Regions from separate parts of the Pseudomonas sp. AG1028 genome, predicted to be linked through region 1. Evidence: predicted binding sites of a transcription regulator. Region 1 holds the regulator's gene; the other holds the start of a gene.
The links. The regulator FliA, encoded in region 1, starts transcription of late flagellar genes. The targets are predictions, from matches to a motif close to CTAAAGTTTNNNNNNNNNNNGCCGNTAA.
Positions count from the first base shown of each region.

Region 1 (15,072 bases):
CGCTGGCGGGTATCGATAACTGTAACCACGTTGCCGCGCAGGTTGATGATCCCCAGCACGTAGCTCGGCGCGCCCGGTACCGGGGCGATCTCGGTGTAACGCAGCACTTCCTGCACCTGCATCACGTTGATGCCGTAGGTCTCGTTGTCCAGACGGAACGTCACCCACTGCAGGATCGGATCTTCAGCGCCTTGTGCAGAGCTTTTCTTCATGGCCTAGCCTCGTCATTGACCGCGCGTTGCGGTGCGCGGGAGTCCCGCTATTCAAGTGATCGCACGCCCTTTCGCGCGTGCGAACGTTATCAGTGTATCTGCCCGTTGTGCATGCGCTTGGTAGCGCCGCTGGCGATCAGCTCAGCCAGGGCAGCGACATCCAGCAACGCACACATGTGTTCGATCACGGTACCTGCCAGCCAGGGCCGCTGGGCACGCTGGCTGCGCCATTTGACTTCGTCCGGATTCAGGCGAATCGAGCGGCTGACCTGATGCACCGCCAGCCCCCACTCGTAGCCCTGCACGGAAATCACGTACTGCAGGCCCTGCTTGAAATCATCCCGGTAACGATCGGGCATAACCCAGCGGGCAGTGTCGAGCACCTTCAGGTTACCGGCCTGTGATGGCAGTATGCCCAAAAACCAGTCCGGTTGGCCAAACAAAGGTGTCAGCTCCTGGCCGGCGAGCGGATAAATCGAGCCCAGACACACCAGCGGTACCGCCAGGGTCAGGCCGGCGACATCGAACAGCAGGCATTCGAACGGCTCTTCGGCCCAATCAGGACGGCCGTCAGGCTGGCTCGAGAAAATCTGTGGCGCAGGACGACTCACGTCGGCGATCGGCTCGACCACCGGCGGCATCGGAATCGGCTCAACGATAGCCGGGGCAAGCGCCTCGGTGACCGGAGCGGCAACTTCGGCAACCGGCTCGCTCACCACTTCGGCGACGGCAGGCTGCACCAGGGTCAGCGCGGGCGCTTCGGCGCGCGGCGCGAGCTTTGCGTCACGCACCTGCTCCTCAAGCACGGCCGCTTCGAAATCATCGAGAGGGCTGTGCTCGATCGTCTGCTCGAGTTCGATGGCCGCATCCTGCAGCAGCCCGTCGAGGTAAGACTGCAGCGCCAGTTGGGGCCGAGTTGCGGTAGCAGTGGTACGACTCATGAAGGCAACCTGCAGAAGAGTTCTGTATGGGCTATCGGCCGCAAGGGCCACAGACTTGAGCCGGTTCGCGCAGAATATTCAGCCGGCATGATCAGGCCACCTGGGAAGCAGGCTGCTGCGCCAGCAAATGCTTGAGCAGCGCGCGGTAGGCAATGGTGCCGCGACTATTGGCGTCGAACTGCGACGGCGTGAGCCCTGCCCGACTGGCATCACGAAGCCGGGTATCGACGGGAATGTAAGCCTGCCAGAGCTGCTCAGGATAGGTGTGCTTGAGCAGGCGCAGGGTCGACAGCGAGGCTTGAGTACGACGGTCGAACAGCGTCGGCACGATGGTGTACGGCAGCGCCTGCTTGCGCGAGCGGTTGATCATCGTCAGCGTGTTGACCATACGCTCCAAGCCCTTGACCGCGAGGAACTCGGTCTGCACCGGAATTACCAGCTGCTGGCTGGCTGCCAGCGCGTTGACCATCAATACGCCGAGCAGCGGCGGGCTGTCGATCACGGCGTAGTCGAAGTCTTGCCACAACTGTGCCAGGCTCTTGGCAACCACCAGGCCTAAGCCGCTCTGACCCGGCGACTGACGCTCGAGGGTGGCCAGCGCGGTGCTCGATGGCAGCAAAGAAATACGCTCGTGGCTGGTGGGCAGCAGCAGTTGCCTGGGCAGGCCTTCCGGCACGCTGCCCTGATGCTGGAACAGGTCGAAATTGCTGTTTTCCAGAGTGTCCGGGTCATGGCCGAAATAGCTGGTCATCGAGCCGTGGGGGTCGAGGTCGACCACCACCACGCGCTTGCCGGCATCCGCCAACAGGCCTGCCAGTGCGATGCTGGACGTGGTTTTACCCACACCGCCTTTCTGATTGGATACCGCCCACACTCTCATAATTTTCTTCCTCCCGGGGACAGGCCAGGCCCGACCGAGACTAATTGCCCGCTTGACCAGCTGGCGACGGGGAATTGACGGTACCGTTGCCGGGCGCCGTTGCTGCAGGGCCTGTAGCAGGTTGCGTGCCAGCGCGCTGCATGGCGTTATCAGGCTGGGCGTTGGCGCTTCCCGTACCCGTCACACTACGCCGTACATCCAGATTACGCGAGACCACCAGTACCACCCTGCGGTTACGCGCCCTCCCCTCGGCGGTGGCGTTGTCGGCCACCGGTTGGAACTCGCCGTAGCCAACCGCCGCCAATCGCGATGGATCGACCCCATCCATGGCCAGCATGCGCACGATGCTCGCTGCCCGCGCCGCCGACAGTTCCCAGTTGGTGGGGTACTGAGGCGTCTTGATCGGCTGATTATCGGTAAACCCTTCGACATGGATAGGGTTGCCATAAGGCGCCAAGATCTTGGCAATCTTCTCGATGATCTCGAAGGCCTCATCATTGGGCAGCGCATCGCCACTGGGAAACAGCAGCCCGGAACTCAGTTCGATCTCGATCCACAGTTCATTACCGCGCACCTTGAGCTGATCGCTCTGCAACAGACCGCCAAAAGCATCTCGGATGCTGTCGGCGATATTCTGCAGGGTCGAGGCGGCGACCTGTTGCTGCGACGATTCCTCGTCGACCATCGAGCGATCTGGTTCGGTGGTACGCGGGCGTTCGTCGCCTACCGGAATTGGCTTGATCGAGCGATCCGGCTGGTTGAAAACCCCGGTCAGGGTCTGCGAAAGAATCTTGTACTTGCCTTCATTGATCGATGAAATCGAATACATGACCACGAAGAAGGCAAACAGCAGGGTGATGAAATCCGCGTAGGAAACCAGCCAGCGTTCGTGGTTCTCGTGTTCTTCGTGGCGGCGTCGGCGGGCCATGATCAGCTCATGAAGCCTTGCAGCTTCAGCTCGATGGACCGTGGATTTTCGCCTTCACCGATCGACAGGATGCCTTCCAGGAGCATCTCCCGATACGCCGACTGGCGCATGGCGACCGACTTGAGCTTGTTGCCGATGGGCAACAGCAAGAGGTTAGCGATGGCCACACCGTAGATGGTGGCGACGAACGCTACGGCGATGCCGCTGCCCAGCAGGCTGGGGTCAGCCAGGTTACCCATTACGTGGATCAGCCCCATGACCGCACCGATGATGCCGATGGTCGGTGCGTAGCCACCCATGCACTCATAGAACTTGGCAGCCTGGATATCGCGACTTTCCTGGGTATAAAGATCGACTTCGAGAATGCTGCGTATGGCTTCCGGCTCGGCGCCATCGACCAGCAGTTGCAGCCCCTTGCGCGCGTAGGGATCGGGTTCGCCATCGGCGACCGCCTCCAGGCCGAGCAGGCCTTCCTTGCGCGCCGTCATGCTCCAATTAACTACGCGATCAATGCCACCTGCCAGATCGATCTTGGGCGGTACGAAGATCCAGCGCAGGATGCTCACAGCGCGCTTGAACACCGCCACCGGCGTCTGCAGCAGCGCTGCGCCCAGGGTTCCGCCGATCACGATCAGGGCCGCCGGGCCGTTGAGCAGTGCCGAGGCATGACCGCCTTCCAGAAAGTTGCCGCCAAGGATCGCGACGAACGCCAGAATGAAGCCGATCAGGCTCAGCACATCCATCAGAGGCAGGCCTCGACCAGATAGCGACCGATATCATCGAGGGGATACACCGCGTCGGCCAGGTTGGCTTTCACGATGGCCATGGGCATGCCGTAGATCACGCAGCTCGCTTCATCCTGAGCCCAGACCTGACTGCCGCCCTGCTTGAGCAAACGCGCGCCTTCGCGCCCGTCTGCACCCATGCCGGTCAGCACCACGGCCAGCACCTTGTCGTTGTAGGACTTGGCCGCCGAGCCGAAGGTGATATCCACGCACGGCTTGTAGTTCAACCGCTCGTCACCGGGCAGGATACGGATGGTGCCGCGGCCGTCGATCATCATCTGCTTGCCGCCGGGAGCTAGAATGGCCAAGCCGGGACGCAGAATATCGCCGTCCTCGGCTTCCTTGACGTTGATCTTGCAGAGCTTGTCCAGACGCTCGGCAAAAGCCTTGGTAAAAGCGGCCGGCATGTGCTGAATCAGCACGATGGGCGTCGGGAAGTTGGCCGGCAGTTGAGTCAGCACGCGCTGCAGGGCCACCGGGCCGCCGGTGGAGGTGCCGATAGCTACCAGCTTGTAGGCCTTGCGCTTGGGCGCCGCGCTGGACGAGGCGGCATGCCGCTCGGCCGGCGGATGGCTGACGCTCGGCTGCGGGCGCGCAGCTGGAGCCGGCGTGCTCGGCGTGCTGGCAGGTCGGCTCAGGCCTCCGCCGGCAGGCGGCGTCAGGGACGCCGTGCCGATCCCCCGGCGGTTGCTGCGCGAGATGCTATGGACCTTCTCGCACAGCAGTTGCTTGACCTTCTCGGGGTTGCGCGAAATGTCTTCGAAGTTCTTCGGCAGAAAGTCCACCGCACCGGCATCCAGCGCGTCCAGGGTGACGCGAGCGCCTTCATGGGTGAGCGAGGAAAACATCAGAACCGGCGTGGGGCAGCGCTGCATGATGTTGCGCACGGAGGTGATGCCGTCCATTAGCGGCATCTCGTAATCCATGGTGATCACGTCCGGCTTCAGTGCCAGGGCCTGATCGATGGCCTCACGTCCGTTGGTGGCCGTACCGACCACCGTGATGTTTGGGTCCGACGAGAGAATTTCCGAAACCCTGCGGCGGAAAAAACCGGAGTCATCGACTACCAGTACCTTGACAACCATAAACACTCCTAAGCGGCACGGCCGTCGCCGTGCCGCGGACGATCAGAGACGCCGTGCGTAGCGCTTGAGCATGCTGGGCACATCGAGGATCAGCGCGATGCGACCATCACCGGTGATGGTCGCGCCGGACATGCCGGGCGTGCCCTGGAGCATCTTGCCCAGCGGCTTGATCACCACCTCTTCCTGGCCGACCAGCTGATCGACCACGAAGCCGATGCGCTGGTTACCCACGGTGAGAATCACTACATGCCCTTCGCCCTGCTCTTCGTGAGCCGCACTGCTCACCAGCCAGCGCTTGAGGTAGAACAGAGGTAGCGCCTTGTCGCGCACGATCACCACTTCCTGGCCGTCGACCACGTTGGTGCGCGACAGGTCGAGGTGGAAGATCTCGTTGACGTTGACCAGCGGGAAAGCGAACGCCTGGTTGCCGAGCATCACCATCAGCGTCGGCATGATCGCCAGGGTCAGCGGCACCTTGATGACAATCTTCGAGCCCTGCCCCTTCTGGGAGAACACGTTGACCGTGCCGTTGAGCTGGGAAATCTTGGTTTTCACCACGTCCATGCCGACGCCGCGACCAGAGACGTCGGAAATTTCTGTCTTGGTCGAGAAGCCTGGCGCAAAGATCAGGTTGTAGCACTCCAGATCGCTCAGCCGATCGGCGGCATCCTTATCCAGCAGGCCTTTTTCCACGGCCTTGCTGCGCAGGATCTCGGCGTCCATCCCCTTGCCGTCATCGGTGATCATCAGCAGGATGTGGTCGCCTTCCTGCTCGGCGGACAGCACCACGCGCCCGGTCCGAGACTTGCCGGCCGCCTCGCGCTCGTCAGGGCTTTCCACCCCGTGGTCGACGGCGTTGCGCACCAGGTGCACCAGCGGGTCGGCCAGTGCCTCGACGAGGTTCTTGTCCAGGTCGGTCTCTTCACCAACCAGTTCCAGGTTGATCTCTTTCTTGAGCTGGCGTGCTAGATCGCGAACCAGGCGTGGGAAGCGCCCAAAGACCTTCTTGATCGGCTGCATGCGGGTCTTCATGACCGAGGTCTGCAGATCGGCCGTGACAACGTCGAGGTTCGACACCGCCTTGGACATGGCCTCGTCGCCGCTGTTGAGCCCCAGGCGCACCAGGCGGTTACGCACCAGAACCAGTTCGCCGACCATGTTCATGATCTCGTCCAGGCGCGCAGTGTCGACGCGAACGGTAGTCTCCGCTTCGCTGGCCGGTGCGGCGGCCGCCGCAGGTGCAGACGCCGGTTTGCTGGCTTCCGCCTTGGCGGCCGCAGGCGCTGCCTTGCTGGGTTCTGGCTTGGCTGCAGGTGCGGGTGCTGCCTTGGCCGGCTCGGCCTTGGCGGCCGGCGCAGCGGCTTTGGCAGGTTGCGGGGCAGGAGCCGGTTTTGCAGCAGGCGCAACGGCCGCGGCCGGCGCTACGGCAGGCGCGACTAACTGACCCTTGCCATGTAGTTGATCGAGCAGCGCTTCGAATTCGTCATCGGTGATTTCATCGCCCGGCGCTGCCGAGGCCGGTTCGCTGGAAGCGGCTACCGGTGCCGCCGCCGACGCAACGGCAGGCGCAGCGAACTGGCCCTTGCCATGCAACTGGTCGAGCAGCGCTTCGAATTCATCATCGGTGATCTCATCGCCAGGCGTTGCGGCAGCGGCAGGCTCAGCAGGCGCTGCAGCCACCGGTTCCACGGCAGGCGCACTGAACTGGCCCTTGCCGTGCAACTGATCGAGCAGCGACTCGAATTCGTCATCAGTGATCTCGTCAGCCGCCGTGGCGGGCTGCGCCGGCGCTTCGTCGCCCAGTGCATCGAGCAATTGCTCGAATTCGCTGTCAGAGATATCTGCTGAAGGCTGTGCCGCTGCCACCTCGGGCTCCGCAGGCGCGACAGCAACCGGTTCAGGTTCAGCCGCGACCTCGACTGCTGCGGGTGCAGGCTCGGCACCAGCGGGCTCAGCCAGACGCGCTAGCGCGGCCAGCAGCTCCGGCGAAGCCGGCGTCAGCTCCACGCGCTCGCGCACTTCGGCGAACATACCGTTGACGGCGTCCAGTGCTTCGAGCACCACGTCCATCAGTTCGGCGTCCACACGACGCTCGCCTTTGCGCAGGATATCGAACACGTTCTCGGCAATGTGGCAGCACTCGACCAGCTCGTTGAGCTGCAAGAAACCGGCACCACCTTTTACCGTGTGAAACCCTCGAAAGATCGCATTGAGCAGATTCATATCGTCCGGGCGGCTTTCCAGCTCCACCAACTGCTCGGACAATTGCTCAAGAATTTCGCCGGCCTCTACCAGGAAATCCTGGAGGATTTCTTCATCGGCGCCGAAGCTCATATGACGTGCTCCTAAAAACCCAGACTGGACAGCAGATCGTCGACGTCGTCTTGGTTAGAGGCGACATCATCACGCTTATCGGCATGAATCTGCGGACCTTCACCGCGGGACGGATTTTTTTCTTTGTTTTGCTCGGCACGCAACTGTTCGTGGTTGTGATCGATACCGGCAAAGCGATCGACCTGACTGGCCATGAGCACCAGTTTCAGTAGATTGCTCTCGACCTCGGTCACCAATTGCGTAACGCGCTTGATCACCTGACCGGTCAGATCCTGGAAATCCTGCGCCAGCAGAATGTCATTCAAATGCTCCGATAGCTTGCTGGTGTCGCGCTGGCTGCGCGACAGAAACAGCTCGATACGCTTGGCGAGCTCACGGAACGCCTCGGCGCTCATCTCGCGGCGCATGAAGCGGCCCCAGTCCTCGGCGAGCGAATCGGCTTCACTACTCAGGTCATTGACCAGCGGCGCGCTCTGCTCGACCAGATCCATGGTGCGATTGGCCGCACGCTCGGTCATGGTCACCACGTAGTTCAGGCGCTCGGTGGCGTCGGAAATCTGCGAGATTTCCTTGGCGTGGGGCACCCGGGGATCGAGCTGAAAATTGACGATAGCGTTATGCAGCTCACGGGTGAGCTTGCCGACTTCGAGGTAAAGCCCCCGGTCGCGCGCCTTGTTCAATTCATTGATCAGCTGTACGGCTTCGCCAAAGTTTCCTTGCTCGAGGCTGTCGACCAGTTGGCGGGCATTGCTTTTCAGGGTCGACTCGAGGTCAACCTCGTTGGAGTCATCGTGTTCCATAACAACCTCGCGGCAGACATCAGCCGTTAACTCGCTCGAAGATTTTTTCGATCTTTTCCTTGAGCACCTGAGCGGTGAAGGGCTTGACTACGTAGCCATTCACACCGGCTTGTGCGGCCTCGATGATCTGATCGCGCTTGGCTTCCGCCGTCACCATGAGCACCGGCAACTGCTTGAGTCGCTCGTCGGCACGCACGGCGCGCAGCAGATCGATACCGGTCATGCCCGGCATGTTCCAGTCGGTTACCAGAAAATCGAAATTGCCGCTCTGCAGCATGGGCAGCGCGGTTACCCCGTCATCAGCCTCTGCCGTATTGGTGAACCCCAGATCACGCAAGAGGTTCTTGATGATCCGTCGCATCGTCGAGAAATCATCGACGATGAGGATTTTCATGTTCTTGTCCAAGTCGACCTCCGTACAGTCCTAAAACGCCTACACCTTGTGCAGCGCTTATTAATCGTGAAACCGGCCTGGCTGAACGCCGCAAACCATTGCGCTCGGCTTTGCTGCGTTCACTGTGTGCCCCGCCCTGCTGTGCTGCATTTACCACAAGGGCTGGCTCGACCAACTCCAGTCCCTGCACAAATTCCTATGCGCGCCACTCCCCCAACCGCGCCCGTAAGCGCGCGGCACACTGACTATGCAGTTGGCTGACCCGCGATTCACTCACCCCCAGCACCTCGCCGATTTCCTTGAGGTTCAATTCCTCGTCGTAGTACAGCGACAACACCAGCCGCTCACGTTCCGGCAGATTACTGATGGCATCGGCCAATGCAGCCTGGAAACGACTGTCTTCCAGTTCATGCGAAGGCCCGTGATGCAGGGAACTCGTGTCTTCCTGCAGACCGCCGTTATCGCCTTCCTGCAAGAGGTCGTCGAAACTGAACAGGCGGCTGCCCAAAGTGTCGCCAAGAATGCCGTAGTAATCTTCGAGACTCAATTGGAGTTCGGCAGCAACCTCGTGATCTTTAGCGTCACGACCGGTTCTGGCCTCAATTTTTCGTATTGCATCGCTGACCATGCGGCTGTTGCGGTGCACCGAACGCGGCGCCCAGTCGCCCTTGCGTACCTCATCGAGCATGGCGCCGCGGATGCGGATACCGGCAAAGGTCTCGAAACTGGCGCCCTTGCCGGCATCGTACTTACGCGACGCCTCGAGCAGACCGATCATGCCGGCCTGGATCAAGTCGTCGACCTGTACGTTGGCGGGCAGACGGGCCAGCAGGTGGTAGGCGATGCGTTTTACCAGCGGCGCGTGGCGCTCGATCAACTGATGCTGTGAATCTCGTGCTTGTGCCTTGCTGTACATTCGGAGTCCAGAGGCTGTCGTCATACAGCCGTGTCTGCAGTCGGTTGTTGCACCAAGCGCTCCACGAAAAATTCCAGATGGCCACGCGGGTTGGCCGGCAAGGGCCATGCATCGACCTTCTGGGCAATCGCCTTGAACGCCAGCGCGCACTTCGAACGAGGGAACGCCTCATACACCGCACGCTGTTTCTGTACGGCCTTGCGAACCGATTCGTCGTACGGCACCGCGCCCACGTATTGCAGCGCGACGTCCAGGAAACGGTCGGTCACTTTAGTCAGCTTAGCAAAGAGATTGCGGCCTTCCTGGGGGCTGTGCGCCATGTTGGCGAGGACCCGGAAACGGTTCATGCCGTGGTCGCGATTGAGTAGCTTGATCAGCGCGTAGGCATCGGTAATGGACGTCGGTTCGTCGCACACCACCACCAGCACTTCCTGGGCCGCGCGCACGAAGCTGACCACTGAGTCACCAATACCGGCAGCGGTATCGACGATGAGCACGTCAAGGTTCTCGCTGATGTCGCTGAAGGCCTGGATCAGGCCGGCGTGCTGCATGGGCGTAAGCTGCACCATCGCTTGAGTACCGGAGGCGGCGGGCACGATACGAATGCCGCCAGGCCCCTGCAGCACCACATCACGCAGGTCGCACTCGCCGTCGATCACGTCAGCCAGGGTGCGCTTGGCGGTAAGACCAAGCAGCACGTCCACGTTGGCAAGGCCCAGGTCGGCGTCCATGAGCATAACGCGCCGACCAAGGTCGGCCAGTGCCAGCGACAAGTTCACCGACACATTGGTCTTGCCAACGCCGCCTTTGCCGCCAGTCACCGCGATCACCTGTACGGGATGCATACCCATGTTATCTACACACCTTATTCTGACTTCACTGTGGGCCCTGGGGCCATTGTGCGCTGTCGCGGCGAGCACGACCAGCGCGTCACCGTATTCAATCCGTTCAACCGGCCTGTCTGGCAGGGTTCTGATAGAGCCCTGCGAACATATCGGCCATGGTGTCTTCGCTCGGCTCGTCCGGCGCCTGCAGACCGACAGCGCGACTGACCAACTGATGGCTGCGCGGCACGTGTACGTCATCCGGGATGCGCGGGCCATCTGCCAAGTAGGCTACCGGCAGACGATGGCCAATAGCCAGCCCCAATACCTCACCCATGCTGGTAGCCTCATCCAGTTTACTCAGAATGCAGCCCGCCAGCCCACAGCGCTTGTAGCTGTGATAGGCCGCCTTGAGAACCTGCGCCTGGCTAGTGGCGGCCAGCACCAGGTAATTGCGTGCGTTGACGCCGCGGCTGGCCAGCGCCTCAAGCTGCATGCGCAGCGCCGGATCATTGGCGGGCAGGCCAGCGGTGTCGATCAGCACCACACGCTTGCGGGCCAGCGGTACGAGCGCCTGGGTCAGCGACTGACCCGGATCGACCTGGGTCACCGAGACGCCAAGAATCCGGCCCAGGGTCTTTAGCTGTTCCTGAGCGCCGATACGGTAGCTGTCCATGCTCACCAGCGCGATGCTGGCCGCGCCATACTTGAGAACGTAGCGCGCGGCCAGCTTGGCCAGGGTGGTGGTCTTGCCCATGCCGGCGGGGCCGACCAGCGCGATCACGCCGCCCTCTTCCATCGGCTCCTGCTTGGGCGTCTGAATCGAATGGGCAAGGTGCGCCAGCACCATGCGCCAGGCTTTGCGCTGATCGGCAATCGAGGCGACCCGCTCGAGCAACACGCGCGACAGCTCTGCTGGTACGCCCATACGCTGCAGACGGCGCCACAGTGTGGCCTGCTGCGGGCGGCGGCTCTGCATCTGCCCCCACGCCATCGAGCCCATCTGCATTTCGATCAGCTCACGCAGGCCATGCAGCTCGGAGCGCATGGAATCCAGCGCCGACTGATCGACTGCCGCCGCAACCGGCTTCTGCTGTTGACGCTTGAGCACGGCATCCAGGCTGTCGGCAGGCGGCGTGGCAGCTGCCGCGCCAAACAGCTGACGGTCCTTGCCGGCATCGGCCTGGGTACGCATGGTCAGCTCGGCATGGGCCGACGCTATCTTCGACTGGGTCTTGCGCAACTCGGCTTCCAGCGCCGGGTTGGCCTGACGTGCTGGCACAGGCGGAGCCTGATAATCGAGTGCAGCCGTCAATTCCACGCCACCGGCCACACGGCGGTTGGCGATGATGGTCGCATCGGCGCCCAGCTCATCTCGAACCAGCTTCATGGCTTGGCGCATATCGGCAGCGAAAAAGCGTTTGACCTGCATGGCCCGTACCCTCGATTAGTTCTGCCCCACCGTCGCAACGATGGTGACCTGCTTGTTGTCCGGAATTTCCTGGTACGCCAGAACATGCATGCTCGGGACGGCCAACCGGGCGAAACGCGAGAGCATTCCCCGAACCGGCCCGGCCGCCAGCAGAATCACTGGCTTGCCAAGCATCTCCTGACGCTGCGCTGCTTCCACCAGGGAACGCTGCAGCTTCTCCGCCATACCAGGTTCGAGGAGGATGCCATCCTCGGAGCCCTGACCGGCCTTCTGAAGACTGTTTAGCAATATCTGTTCCAACCTTGGCTCAAGGGTGATCACAGGCAGCTCCGGCTCTAGTCCCACGATGTTTTGCACGATTGCACGAGACAGCGCGACGCGAACTGCCGCGACCATGGCGGCGGGATCTTGACTCCTTGGCGCGACGTTGGCGATGGCTTCAGCGATGGTGCGAATGTCACGCACTGGCACCTGCTCCTGCAGCAGCGCCTGCAGCACCTTGAGCAGGGTCGACAGGGAAATCAGCCCGGGCACCAGCTCTTCGGCGAGCTTGGGCGAGCTTTTCGCCAGCAATTGCATCAATTGCTGGACCTCCTCGTGACCCAGCAGCTCGTGGGCGTGCTTGTGCAGGATCTGATTGAGGTGAGTGGCCACCACGGTGCTAGCGTCCACCACGGTGTAGCCGAGTGATTGCGCCTGGTCGCGCTGACCCGGATCGATCCACACGGCTTCAAGTCCGAACGCCGGATCTCTGGCGGCCACCCCGTTGAGGGTGCCGAACACCTGACCGGGGTTGATCGCCAGCTCGCGATCCGGGTAGACCTCGGCTTCAGCGACACTGACGCCCATCAGCGTCAGGCGATAAGCGTTGGGCTGTAGATCCAGGTTGTCGCGGATATGCACCGACGGCATCAGAAACCCCATCTCTTGGGAAAGCTTCTTGCGTACGCCCTTGATGCGCGCCAGCAACTGGCCACCCTGATTGCGGTCGACCAGCGGAATCAGCCGGTAGCCAACTTCCAGGCCGACCATGTCCACTGGCACCACGTCGTCCCAGCCCAGTTCCTTGACCTCCTGGGCGCGCTGGGCCGGCAACAGCTCCTGTTGGCGCTGCACTTCGATGACTTCGGCTTCCTTGACCTTGCGCTGCTTGTTGGCGATCCAGTAGGCCGCGCCAGCCGCCACCAGCCCGAGGCTGATGAACGACATGTGCGGCATGCCGGGCACCAGGCCCATGGCGATCATGATGGCGGCGGAGACGGCCAGCGCACGCGGCGAGGCGAACATCTGGCGGTTGACCTGGGCGCCCATGTCCTCGGCGCTGGAGACGCGGGTCACCATGATGGCGGCGGCGGTGGACAGCAGCAGCGAGGGGATCTGCGCGACCAGGCCGTCACCGATGGTCAACAGGGTGTAGATACGGCCAGCATCGCCGAAGCTCAGGCCGTGCTGCAGCATGCCGATGGCCATGCCGCCGATGAGGTTGATGAACAGGATCAGCAGGCCGGCGACGGCGTCGCCGCGCACGAACTTGCTGGCACCGTCCATGGAACCGTAGAAATCGGCTTCCTGGGCCACTTCGCTGCGGCGCTTCTTGGCTTCCACCTGATCGATCAGGCCAGCATTGAGGTCGGCATCGATGGCCATCTGCTTACCGGGCATGGCGTCCAGGGTAAAGCGCGCACTCACCTCGGAGATACGCCCGGCCCCCTTGGTGACGACCACAAAGTTAATGATCATGAGGATCGCGAACACCACGATACCGACCACGTAGTTGCCGCCGATCACCACCTCACCGAAGGCCTGGATCACCTTGCCCGCAGCGTCGTGACCGTCCTGGCCATGCAGCAACACAACGCGCGTCGACGCCACGTTGAGCGCCAGGCGCAACAACGTCGCAGCCAGCAGGATGGTCGGGAACACGGCGAAATCCAGCGGCCGCAGTGCGTAGATCGCCACCAGCAACACGACGATCGACAGCGCGATGCTGAAGGTAAACAGCACGTCGAGCAGAAACGGCGGGATCGGCAGCATGACCATGGCGAGCATGACCAGCAGCAACAGCGGAATGCCGAGATTGCCGTTGCGCAGCCCCGACAGGTTGCTGCGAACGTTGCCAATCATCTGTGCGCGATCTACTGCCACGTGTTTACCCCGACTGATTCAATCTTTTGACGTCCAGAACGCCTTTGCGCTCGGTATTGCAAGAACCTTTCCAACTCCTCGAAATGCCCGTCATAGAAGGCGTCTGAAGACTTTTACGAGAGCGCTGGCGACGAAAACACGAACCCCGGCGGCCAAGCCCAGTCACAGCCTGTGAACGCTGGATTCAAACCACCAAGGAGAACACCATGAAACGCTGGATGATGGCCGCACTGGCCAGTTGCTTCGCGGCCGGCCTGCAGGCGGCCGACAAGACGGTCGAACTCAATGCTGTGGATGCCAATGGCGTCGGCAGCTCGGTAGGCAAGGTGGTGATCAGCCAGAGCCCTTATGGCGTGGTGTTCACGCCTGAGCTGCATGATCTGGAACCTGGAATTCACGGCTTCCACGTACACGGCAAACCCAGCTGCGAGCCGGCGCCCAAGGATGGCAAACCATCGGCAGCCGAAGCCGCTGGCGGCCACTGGGATCCGAAAAACACCGGCAAACACGACCTGCCATGGGGCGACGGCCATATGGGCGATCTCCCTGCTCTACTGGTGACCGCTGACGGCAAGGCCAGCCAGCCGGTATTGGCGCCGCGCATCAAGAGCGTGGACGAGCTCAAGGGCCTTTCTCTGATGGTCCATGCCGGCGGCGACAACCATGCCGATCATCCCAAGCCTCTGGGCGGCGGCGGCGCACGCGTCGCCTGCGGCGTGATCGAGTAACGGGCTGGGCGCAGTCTGCCAGATGCAGGCTGCGCTCACTCATTCGTCGCGGCGCAGATCAGGCGGGATTGGCAGATCCTTGAGCGGCGCCGGACGCTTGCCCTTGCCGGCCTGGAACTGGCGAATCTGATAGACGTACGCCAGCACCTGCGCGACGGCGAGGTAAAGACCGGCAGGGATTTCCTGATCGAGCTCGGTGGTGTGATAGATCGAGCGCGCCAACGCCGGCGACTCCAGTATCAGCACATTGTGCTCGGTGGCGATCTCGCGGATTTTCAACGCAGTGAAGTCGCCGCCCTTGGCCAGTAACATGGGCGCCTGGCCGGTTTGCGGGTCATATTTCAGAGCCACTGCGAAGTGGGTCGGGTTGGTAATCACCACGTCGGCCTGGGGGACGGCCTGCATCATGCGCTGCTGAGTCATCTGGTGCTGCAGCTGGCGGATGCGCTGCTTGACCTCGGGTTTACCCTCGCTGTCCTTGTACTCGTCCTTGACCTCCTGCTTGGTCATCATCAGCTTTTGCTTGTTGTCCCAGAGCTGGAACGGCACATCCACGGCAGCGATCAGGATCAGCCCGAACGACATCCACAACGCGCTCCAGCCGACGACTTGCGCCGAGTGCATAATGGCCGATTCGATCGGTTCGTTGGCGATCGCCAACAGATCAG
Region 1 covers NZ_VIVP01000014.1:38,331-53,402, forward strand. Annotated here, with positions in the region: gene FB481_RS21325 (chemotaxis protein CheW) at 1-212, opposite strand, end outside; gene FB481_RS21330 (CheW domain-containing protein) at 302-1,153, opposite strand; gene FB481_RS21335 (ParA family protein) at 1,245-2,033, opposite strand; gene motD (flagellar motor protein MotD) at 2,074-2,961, opposite strand; gene FB481_RS21345 (flagellar motor protein) at 2,964-3,704, opposite strand; gene FB481_RS21350 (chemotaxis response regulator protein-glutamate methylesterase) at 3,704-4,831, opposite strand; gene FB481_RS21355 (chemotaxis protein CheA) at 4,874-7,165, opposite strand; gene FB481_RS21360 (protein phosphatase CheZ) at 7,177-7,965, opposite strand; gene FB481_RS21365 (chemotaxis response regulator CheY) at 7,985-8,359, opposite strand; gene fliA (RNA polymerase sigma factor FliA) at 8,556-9,299, opposite strand; gene fleN (flagellar synthesis regulator FleN) at 9,296-10,126, opposite strand; gene flhF (flagellar biosynthesis protein FlhF) at 10,224-11,531, opposite strand; gene flhA (flagellar biosynthesis protein FlhA) at 11,547-13,655, opposite strand; gene sodC (superoxide dismutase family protein) at 13,883-14,404, shown strand; gene flhB (flagellar biosynthesis protein FlhB) at 14,444-15,072, opposite strand, start outside.

Region 2 (9,623 bases), on a different contig from region 1:
CGTCCTCGCCCTGGATGGACAAACCGAGCATCGTGCTCGGCAGCGGCCGCCCGCTCTGGTACAGCGCCAGCAGTTCCTCACGGTGCAACAGCTTGCCGCGCGGCACGCCATTGGCATCAAGGATGAACAGTTCGATCAATTCGATATCGGGGTTAGCGGCCAGGAAACCCTGGGCTTCCTGCACAACTGCGAAAGTCGTCATCGCGCACTCGCTTGCGCCAGTCAGGCGCTCGATGTCCGCACGGCCGGCTCGCTGTTCGAACCGGCGCACAGGCAGACAAATGGGTATCAGCGGCTGCGGACATGGCGCAGCCATCGGACTCAGCGGGCGGAGAGAGCGTCCGGCGGGCGAGCGTGGCGGCAATGCCAGAGCGCCCAGAAGGCGAGGATCTGCGGCAGCGCCGTGGGTTCGGGCGCCCGCCCCCGCGAGCGCAAGGCTGGCAGGGCAAGAGCGTGGGCAAGGCTGCAGACCGGAATAGACATGCCCGCGAGGCTCGCACGCCGCGACAGTCAGGTTAAATCGTTATTGGCACACCTTCAGGTAGCCAGCGGCTAAACAATCGCGCTCACGGCTCCGGTTTGTAACCCAGCCGCAAGCCGCCCCAATGCTTACCCTGCACATGAATCGGCACCGACAAGTCGTGCATCAGTTCGCCGGTGTCGCGCATGTAGGTCTGCAGCAGCACGCGCTGTTGGTGACTGCCGCAGCGAATGCCGGTGCGGTCGTTGAACAGCCGCTTGCTGCGGCTTTTCACGGTGTCCACGGCGCGATCGCCAGTGGGCGGATGGTTGAAGGCCTGATTGTGGGTCGGCACGTAGCCTTCCGGCGTGGTGGCGATGGCGAATACCAGGCCTTCATGGCGCTTGAGCAGCGGCTCCTGAATAGCCGGCAGCACACCATCGGCGTAGCTGTCGAAGCGCGTGCGGAATTTGGCCGGGAAGCTGTCCGGGATCGGCTGGTACTGGCGGTCGAACAGATCCGCGAGGCTGATACGCCCCGCCTGAATGTCAGCCTCGAACTGCCGGCCTATCGCGGCGGCACCCTCCAGTGCCAGGTCGTAGATGCGTTGGTGGTAGTCGTCGAGGCCGACGCTGGCCAGCTGCTCGCTGACGCTTTCCGCCTGGCCGACCAGTTGCTCGGCGGCCTTGCCCAACTGACGGGTCTGGTCTTCGCTGCTGCGCACGTCGCCGCGCAGTTGCTCGACCGCCACCAGCAGCTCGGCCAGGTGATCGTGGTTGCTCGCCGTACCGGCGCTGATCTGCTCGACCTGAGCATCGACATCGGCGGCCAGGTCGGCGATGCCGCGCAATTGCTCGCCAGTGAACTCGATCTGCCGGGCGGCCGCTTCCAGCTCCTCGGCCTGCTGCTGGATATGGCTGACCACCGCCGCACTCTGCTGGCGGATGTCGGCGACCATCTGCCCCACTTCACCGGTAGCACTGGCGGTACGCCCGGCCAGGCTGCGCACTTCGTCGGCGACCACCGCGAAGCCGCGCCCCTGCTCACCGGCGCGCGCGGCTTCGATGGCGGCATTGAGCGCCAGCAGATTGGTCTGGCTGGCGATAGACTGGATGACCTGGGTGACCTGTTCTATCTGCTCGGTCCGCGCGCCAAGGCCGTCGATCAATTCGCGGCTGGCGGCAGCCTGGGCGCTGAGCTGCTGCATGCGACCGACGGCCTGCTGCAGCTCGGTCTGGCCGCTGGCGCTGCTGGCGCGCACCGTCTGCGCGGCACCGAGGGTCTGCCCAGCGCGCTCGGCATTGCTCTGCTCGGTGCGGGTCACGGCGTGGGCACCTTCGCTGATCTGCTCGACCGCCACCAGTTGCGACTGCAACCGACCGGCCAGTTGCTGCACGGTGAACGCCACCTGGGCCGCGGACAGCGCGTTATGGCAAGTGTGCTGCGACAGGCTCTGGCTCAACGCATCGAGAGAAACCGCCGGGGCGGCTGCAGCCGTCGCCGGGGCCGGGCGCCGCCAGGGGCCGAACCACGGCCAAAGCGCCAAGGCCAGCAAGGCGATCACGCCGACATAGACCGGCATCTGCACCTGCTGCCACACCAGCAGCAGCGCTAGCAGGCCGACCACATGCAGGGCCAGCGCGAGCCGGTCACGAGTAATTCCAGCGTCCATGGCGAACCTCGTCTTTCTTATTGTGGGGTGATGCGAGCGATAGGCTCTAGCGGCCCGTGTTCAGTAGATCGACCGCACGGGACAAATCCGTAGGCCGAAAAACCAATCCGGTCAGTTGACCACCCCATGATGCGCCGCGCCATGGCACTTTGGTAGCAAAGCGACTGGGGCGCTCAGCGTTCGAGGCGGTGGCGCTTGACGAAGGAGCGGTCGAAGTAGTCCTTGCAGCGCCCGTACAGCTGGCCGCCCGCGCTCCACTGCTGCCAGCCGAGCAGCGCGCCGCCGTCACCGCTGGCCAACAGCAGGGGGCGTTGGCCACGGGCCTTGTAATCACGCAGCGCGCCGCCGCGCAGGGCCGCCGCCAGGTTGGCGGCGAGCACCGGTACCTGGCGCATCGAATACAAACCGCTCTTGCGCACGCCGGGCAGGTTGGCGCAATCGCCCACGGCGAAGACCTGCGGGTGGGAATGACTTTGCAGCGTCAGGGCGGTGTGCACGAAACCGTCGCCATCGCAGCTCAGGCCGCTGGCGGCGATCCACGGCAGCGCCTGGGCGCCGCTGGCCAGCAACAGGCGGCTGCCATGCCACACGGATGCCTCACCGCTGATCAGGCAATTGCCGTCGATGCGACTGATCGGGCAATGCTCGCGCACCTGCACGCGGCGCATGCGCAGATGGCCCCAGGCGCGCATGCGCAAGCCGGCGCAGTGCCCGGCCAACAGCGGCTCACCGCAGAACAGCGCCAGCTGCGGTACCTGGTCGGCGAGCGCCAGGGCCATCTCCACACCCGCCACGCCGCCGCCGAGGATTGCCAACGGCTGTGGGTCGCGCTGCCAGGCCTGCCAGCCGGTGATGAAGTGATCCACGGGTTTCACCGCCAGCACGTCCATTCCCTCGCCCTCGCGTGGTGGACAGGCGACCCGGTCACCGACGTTGAGCGACAGCCAGTTGCCCTGCAGCACCCGGTCATCGGCCAGCGTCAGCTGACGTGTCGCGGCGTCCAGCGCGGCAACGGGGGCGACGATCAACTCGACCTGCGCGGCCTTGCACAGCGCGCCCAAACCGATCTGGCAATCCTCTGGCGAATAGCGGCCACCGACCAGCCCCGGCAACATGCCGGCGTGCCAGGTGTGCTCGGCACTGGCCAGCAGGGCGATACGGCCCGCCGGCCGCTCGATCAGCGCCCAGCGTCGCAGAACCCCGAGATGGGCCGGGCCTGCGCCTACCAGCAACAGATCGTAGTCAGTCATCTACACCGATATCCTTGAGAACCTGGGAGCGCTTTGCAGCCGTTTGCGGACATGCACAGCGAGCTTTGACCGAGATAGCCGCGCAATGATCCCGCCGCCGATGGGGTTGGCGGAGCATGGCGGCAGCAGGCCGCTTCGAGCAAGTGAAGAGACGCTTGCGGCGGGTTTTCGACACATTTTTGCTGCGGTTATTACCTGCCTGTCAGGCCGCCGAGGCCTGCACCGGCAACCGCTCGAGCAAACCCGGATCGATGCGCAGCAAGCGTACGCAGCGGGCATCGCGAAGCTGCTCGCTAGGCCGTTGCGTCTGCTCCAGCGTCAGCACCTGCCCGGCCAGATTGAGCACTAGCGCCTCACGGGAAAACACGCCGCTGTTCAGGCTGTAATAGGCGGCCACCAACTCACGCAGGCCGAACGGCAGGCGCCAGCGGATGCGCAAGGCCGAACCGAAACCGGCAGCACGCTGGCCGATGGCCTGGTCGATCTGCGCGTCGCTCAGGCTGCCGCCGGCGTCCTGCCAGTCCTGCATGCAGCGCAGCAAGGCCAGCTCACCTATGTTGTGCAGCAGGCCGGCGGTGTAGCAGAGCTCGGCATCCAGCGACAGCTCGCTGGCCAGCCAATGGGCAACCTCGGCGCTGCGCTGAGCCGCCACCCAGGTACGCACGCCGCGCTCGGCCAGACGCGGGTCGCTGAGCCGCGCATTGCGCTGCACGGAAAGCCCCAGCACCAGGTTCAGGGTACGCGCCACGCCCAGGCGCGGCAGTGCCTGGGTCAGGGTCTGACAGGGCGAGCCGTTGTGGTGGGCGGCGCTGTTGGCCGCGGCAATCAGGCAGGCGGTGATCTGCGGGTCGCGGGCGAACACCTGCTCCAGCTCGCGCAGGCTCGGCTCGCTGCTGTTCAGGTACTGGCTGACCGAATCGCGCACCGAGGCCAGCAGCGGCGCGCCCTGCCCTTCTTCGCGCATGGCATCCAGGTAATCCTCCAGCCGATTCACCAGCAAGGCGGGAATCGGGCACAGCAACTCTTCCCCGTCGGCGAGCAGCAGGCTGGCCAAGCGCTTGCGCAACGCCTCGGCATTGAAGGGCTTGGCCAGGTAGGCGGTAGGTGCCAGCGGCTTGGCGGCGCGCACGCTGTTGGCATCCAGGCGCCCGCTGATCAGGATGAACGGCAGCGCCGGAGTACGCGGGTGACGACGTAGCTGGCGCAGCAGCTCAAGGCCATCTACGCCCGGCAGTTCGCTGTCGGCGATCACCAGTTCAGGCAGGCGTCGCTTGCAGCGCGCCATGGCCGCCTGGCCGTCGGCGACGCGAATCACCACGGCGTCGCACCGCACGTCGAGCACCAGTTGTTCGAGCAGATCCGCCGTCCAGGGGTCGGTATCGGCGATCAGCACTTCTGGAGCGGGCACCGCTTCAGCCATCAGCAAACCTCTCTAGATCGGAGCAAAACACCGACCCAGTATAGACAGGCCCTGACGCCATCCGAATCGGGCGCCAGAACGCCCCAGGCTGCGAAGGCTTGCATAAATAGCAGGCAAAAAAAGACCCGCCGAAGCGGGTCCTTTTCAACGGCGTGGCTTACGCCAGTTCGTCGAAGCACTCGGCCACGATGGCGATGCCTTTTTCCAGCTGGGCGTCCGGGATGGTGACCGGCATCAGGAAGCGCACCACGTTGTAGTAGGTGCCGCACGACAGCAGGATCAGGCCCTTTTCGCGCGCCTTGGCGACGATCTTGCCCGTCAGTTCGGCAGCCGGCTTGCTGTGGTCGCCGCCTTCGAACAGCTCGATGGCGACCATCGAACCCAGGCCACGCACGTCGCCGATCACCTTGTGCTTGGCGGCGATCTTGTTCAGGCCGGCCTTGAGCTTCTCGCCAACGGCGTTGGAGCGATCCAGCAGCTTCTCTTCGTCGAACACCTTGAGTACGGCCAGGGCCGCAGCGCAGGCGATCGGGCTGCCGGCATAGGTGCCGCCCAGGCCGCCGGGGGCGATCTTGTCCATGATCTCGGCCTTGCCGCTGACGCCAGAGATCGGGAAGCCGCCGCCGACGGACTTGGCGAAGGTGGTCAGGTCCGGCACCACGCCCAGTTGCTCGGTGGCGAAGAAGGTGCCGGTACGGCCAGCGCCGGTCTGCACTTCGTCAGCGATCAGCAGGATGCCGTGCTGGTCGCACAGGGCGCGCAGGCGCTGCATGAAGGCTGGCGAGTTGACGTAGAAACCGCCTTCACCCTGTACCGGCTCGATGATGATCGCAGCGATGTCCTGGGGCTGGGCATCGTTCTTGAAGATGCGCTCGATGCTGGCGATGGATTCGTCTTCGCTCACGCCATGCAGTTCGCACGGCGCAACGGCGCGGTACACGCCAGCAGGCATCAGGCCCATGCCGGCGGAGTACGGCACGACCTTGCCGGTCAGCGACAGGGTCATCATGGTACGGCCGTGGTAGGCACCCGTGAAGGCGATCACGCCAGCACGGCCGGTAGCGGCACGGGCAATCTTCACGGCGTTCTCGACGGCTTCAGAGCCGGAGGTGACCAGCAGAGTCTTCTTGGCGAAGTCGCCTGGTACGCGCTTGGCGATTTCTTCGCACAGCTCGATGTAGGGCTCGTAAGCCAGCACCTGGAAGCAGGTGTGGGTCAGCTTGGTCAGCTGTTCCTGAACGGCGGCCACCACTTTCGGGTGCAGGTGACCGGTGTTCAGTACGGCGATACCGCCGGCGAAGTCGATGTACTCACGGCCTTCGACGTCCCACACGGTGGCGTTCTCGGCGCGCTCGGCGACGATCGGGTGGATCTGGCCGACACCGCGCGGTACGGCGGCCTGGCGGCGTTGCAGCAGGGATTCGTTGGTCTTGCTCATGGCTTCCTCATTCACCGCTCATCGTCGGTGTGGTTCAAGGATGACGCATCCCGCTGCAGCCACGACAGCATGCGATGATCGACTGCCGGGCCTTGCGGGATACAGGGAGAAACGTGTGTTGCGCCGCCGCAGCGGCGCAGGTCGATCAGTCTTAAATGCTCAGGCAGAGGTACTTGATTTCCAGGTAATCCTCGATGCCGTACTTGGAGCCTTCACGACCCAGGCCCGAGGCCTTGATGCCGCCGAATGGCGCCACTTCGTTGGAGATCAGGCCGGTGTTGATCCCGACCATACCGTATTCCAGCGCCTCGGCCACGCGGAACACGCGGGAGAGGTCACGGGCATAGAAGTAGGAGGCCAGGCCGAACTCGGTGTCGTTGGCCATGGCGATCACTTCGGCTTCGTCCTTGAAACGGAACAGCGGCGCCAGCGGGCCGAAGGTTTCGTCCTTGGAGACCAGCGCGTTCTTCGGCACGTCGGCCAGAATGGTCGGCTCGAAGAAGGTGCCGCCCAGGGCGTGGGTCTTGCCGCCGGAGAGGATCTTGGCGCCTTTGGAAACGGCGTCCTCGATGTGCTCCTTGACCTTGGCCACGGCCTTCTCGTCGATCAGCGGGCCGGTGGTGGTGCCGTCTTCCAGGCCGTTGCCGATCTTCAGCTTCTCGACCGCGACCTTGAGCTTCTCGGCGAAGGCATCGTAGACGCCGTCCTGCACGTAGATGCGGTTGGCGCATACGCAGGTCTGGCCGTTGTTGCGGTACTTGGAGATGATCGCGCCTTCGATGGCCTTGTCCAGGTCAGCGTCGTCGAACACGATGAAGGGCGCGTTGCCGCCCAGCTCCAGGGATACCTTCTTGATGTCCTGAGCGCATTCGGCCATCAGCTGGCGACCGATCTCGGTCGAGCCGGTGAACGACAGTTTGCGCACGATCGGGTTGCCGGTCAGCTCGCCGCCCACTTCACCGGCGCTGCCGGTCACTACGCTGAACACGCCAGCCGGGATGCCGGCACGGGTCGCCAGCTCGGCCAGGGCCAGGGCGGAGTACGGCGTCTGCGAAGCCGGCTTGAGCACCATGGTGCAGCCAGCGGCCAGGGCCGGGCCGGCCTTGCGGGTGATCATCGCCGCCGGGAAGTTCCACGGGGTGATGGCCGCGGTGACACCGATCGGCTGCTTGATGACGATCAGGCGCTTGTCGGCCTGGTGGCCCGGAATGGTGTCGCCATACACGCGCTTGGCTTCTTCGGCGAACCACTCGATGAACGAGGCGGCGTAGGCGATCTCGCCCTTGGCTTCGGCCAGCGGCTTGCCCTGTTCGATGGTCATCAGGCGCGCCAAGTCGTCCTGGTTCTCCAGCATCAGCTCGTACCAGCGACGCAGCTTGGCCGAACGCTCCTTGGCGGTCAGCGCACGCCAGGCCGGCAGGGCCTTGTCGGCGGCTTCGATGGCGCGGCGGGTTTCGGCAGCGCCCATCTTCGGCACGCTACCGATTACTTCGCCAGTGGCCGGGTTGGTCACCTTGATGGTCTGGCCACTGTCGGCATCAGCCCAGGCGCCGTTGACGAAAGCCTGCTGGCGGAACAGTTGCGCGTCTTTCAATTGCATGGCGATCTCCTCTATCCCGGCACCACGGCGCCAGGAGATGACGAAAGAAGCTGGGAGCGAACCCAGGCATGGGTTGGAGCGACAGGCTAGCTGCGGCCTGCAAATTCGAACGGAGTGCGCCGCCGTGAGTTCAGCTGGCCAACACCATCGTTTGAAATATCAAACAAATCGTAAGATCAGCTCGACCAAAGGGCAATAGGCCGTTCGAGAAAATTAACAGCTGCAGATGAGCGGGAGCAGGGCCGTCTTTGTTTATAGCCCATACCTGTGGCGATCACTGGCCAAACGAGCCCCTCGCGCAGCATGGACGCACGCCAGCGACATGCGTATGATTGCGCCCCGCAACGCACTCGTAGCTCAGCTGGATAGAGTACTGCCCTCCGAAGGCAGGGGTCGTGGGTTCGAATCCCGCCGAGTGCGCCATCTCGCTGCTTTCCTTCACTCTTCAGGTGATGGGGAAACGCAACACGAAGCCCGCCATGTGCGGGCTTTGTCGTTTCTAGCGCTCGTTCAATTCTGTGCTGAACGGTCCATCAGATGCGGACTTGTCTCGCAGACATTTCGCATTCAACACCTGCACTTCATAAGCCTCGCCGTTTTTTCTCCTATAACAGCGCCTCTGCCTTATAAAAAAGATACACCGGGTGAAACATGCTCGACGACGGTTCATTCAAGCCAATAGTGCAGCTCTGAAAATTCTCTCGGCGCTTTGGCCTCGGCCCCTCAAATCGTTGACCAATCAATCTAAACCGCGATCCTTCGGTGAGTGTCCACTGCATTGCTATCGACCTCAGCCATTCAGGACTCTCGCTATGTACAACCCAGCCATACACGCCAAGGGCGAACTCTCGCAAGGCATCGTCTGGCTTGCTCGGACAGGCTATGCGGCACGCGGCGTGGTGTATCTGATCATCGGCGCTTTCGCGCTCTTCGGCGCCAAGGGCAGCGGTGAAACTGTCGGCACCAAAGGTGCTATCTCGACATTGCTGGAGCAACCTTTTGGCGAGGGCCTGCTCTGGATAATGGTGGCGGGACTTTTCGCCTATGCCGTCTGGCGAATGACTCAGGCCATTACCGATCCGGAAGATCACGGCACCGACGCCAAGGGGCTCGCCGCGCGTGCAGGCCTGGTGGGCGGTGCCATCAGCTATGGCCTGCTGACCTTGTTCACGCTGGGTCTGCTGGGTAGTTCGCTCGGCGAGTCCTCGGGGGGCAGTGGGGGCGGCGAAGACTTTCTCTCTGGCATGCTGGGCTGGAAGTACTCGAACTATCTGGTTTACCTTGTGGCGCTGGTGCCGCTGGGGGTCGGCATTGCACATATCATCAAGGGCTGGAAAGCCAAGTTCGAAAAGTACTTTTCTGCTTCTGATGACGTCATGCGCTGGGTAACGCCCATCTCCAAAGTCGGCCTTATCGCTCGGGGTGTTTCGTTTCTCGTGGTGGCCGGCATGCTCTTCAGTGGAGGTGCACGTTATGAGCCGACCAAGCCACCAGGCTTGGAAGACGCACTGAACGCCCTGCAGTCATTGCCCTATGGCACCTTCTGGCTGGGGTTGATTGGTGCAGGACTGATCGCATTCGCACTCTACAGCTTTGCCGAAGCGATCTGGCGGCGTATCGATACGGCGGCAGTCTTTGACTGAGCTGTACGCTCGACACCATCTCTATTGGAGATGCAGATGAAACAGCAGAGTCAGAAACAACAAAGCCCGCATAGCGCGGGCTTTGTTGTTTCTGAGCCAAGATCATCCTGGGCATTGGTATGCTCGGCTGTTACCCATGC
Region 2 covers NZ_VIVP01000021.1:1,290-10,912, forward strand. Annotated here, with positions in the region: gene FB481_RS23005 (glutamine synthetase family protein) at 1-202, opposite strand, end outside; gene FB481_RS23010 (methyl-accepting chemotaxis protein) at 567-2,132, opposite strand; gene FB481_RS23015 (FAD-dependent oxidoreductase) at 2,306-3,382, opposite strand; gene FB481_RS23020 (HDOD domain-containing protein) at 3,585-4,802, opposite strand; gene gabT (4-aminobutyrate--2-oxoglutarate transaminase) at 4,960-6,240, opposite strand; gene gabD (NADP-dependent succinate-semialdehyde dehydrogenase) at 6,392-7,840, opposite strand; tRNA gene FB481_RS23035 (tRNA-Arg) at 8,187-8,263, shown strand; gene FB481_RS23040 (DUF1206 domain-containing protein) at 8,653-9,483, shown strand.
Region 2: FB481_RS23010 (methyl-accepting chemotaxis protein) is a predicted target of FliA. The motif match lies at 2,198-2,225, and genes of this name have one in related genera.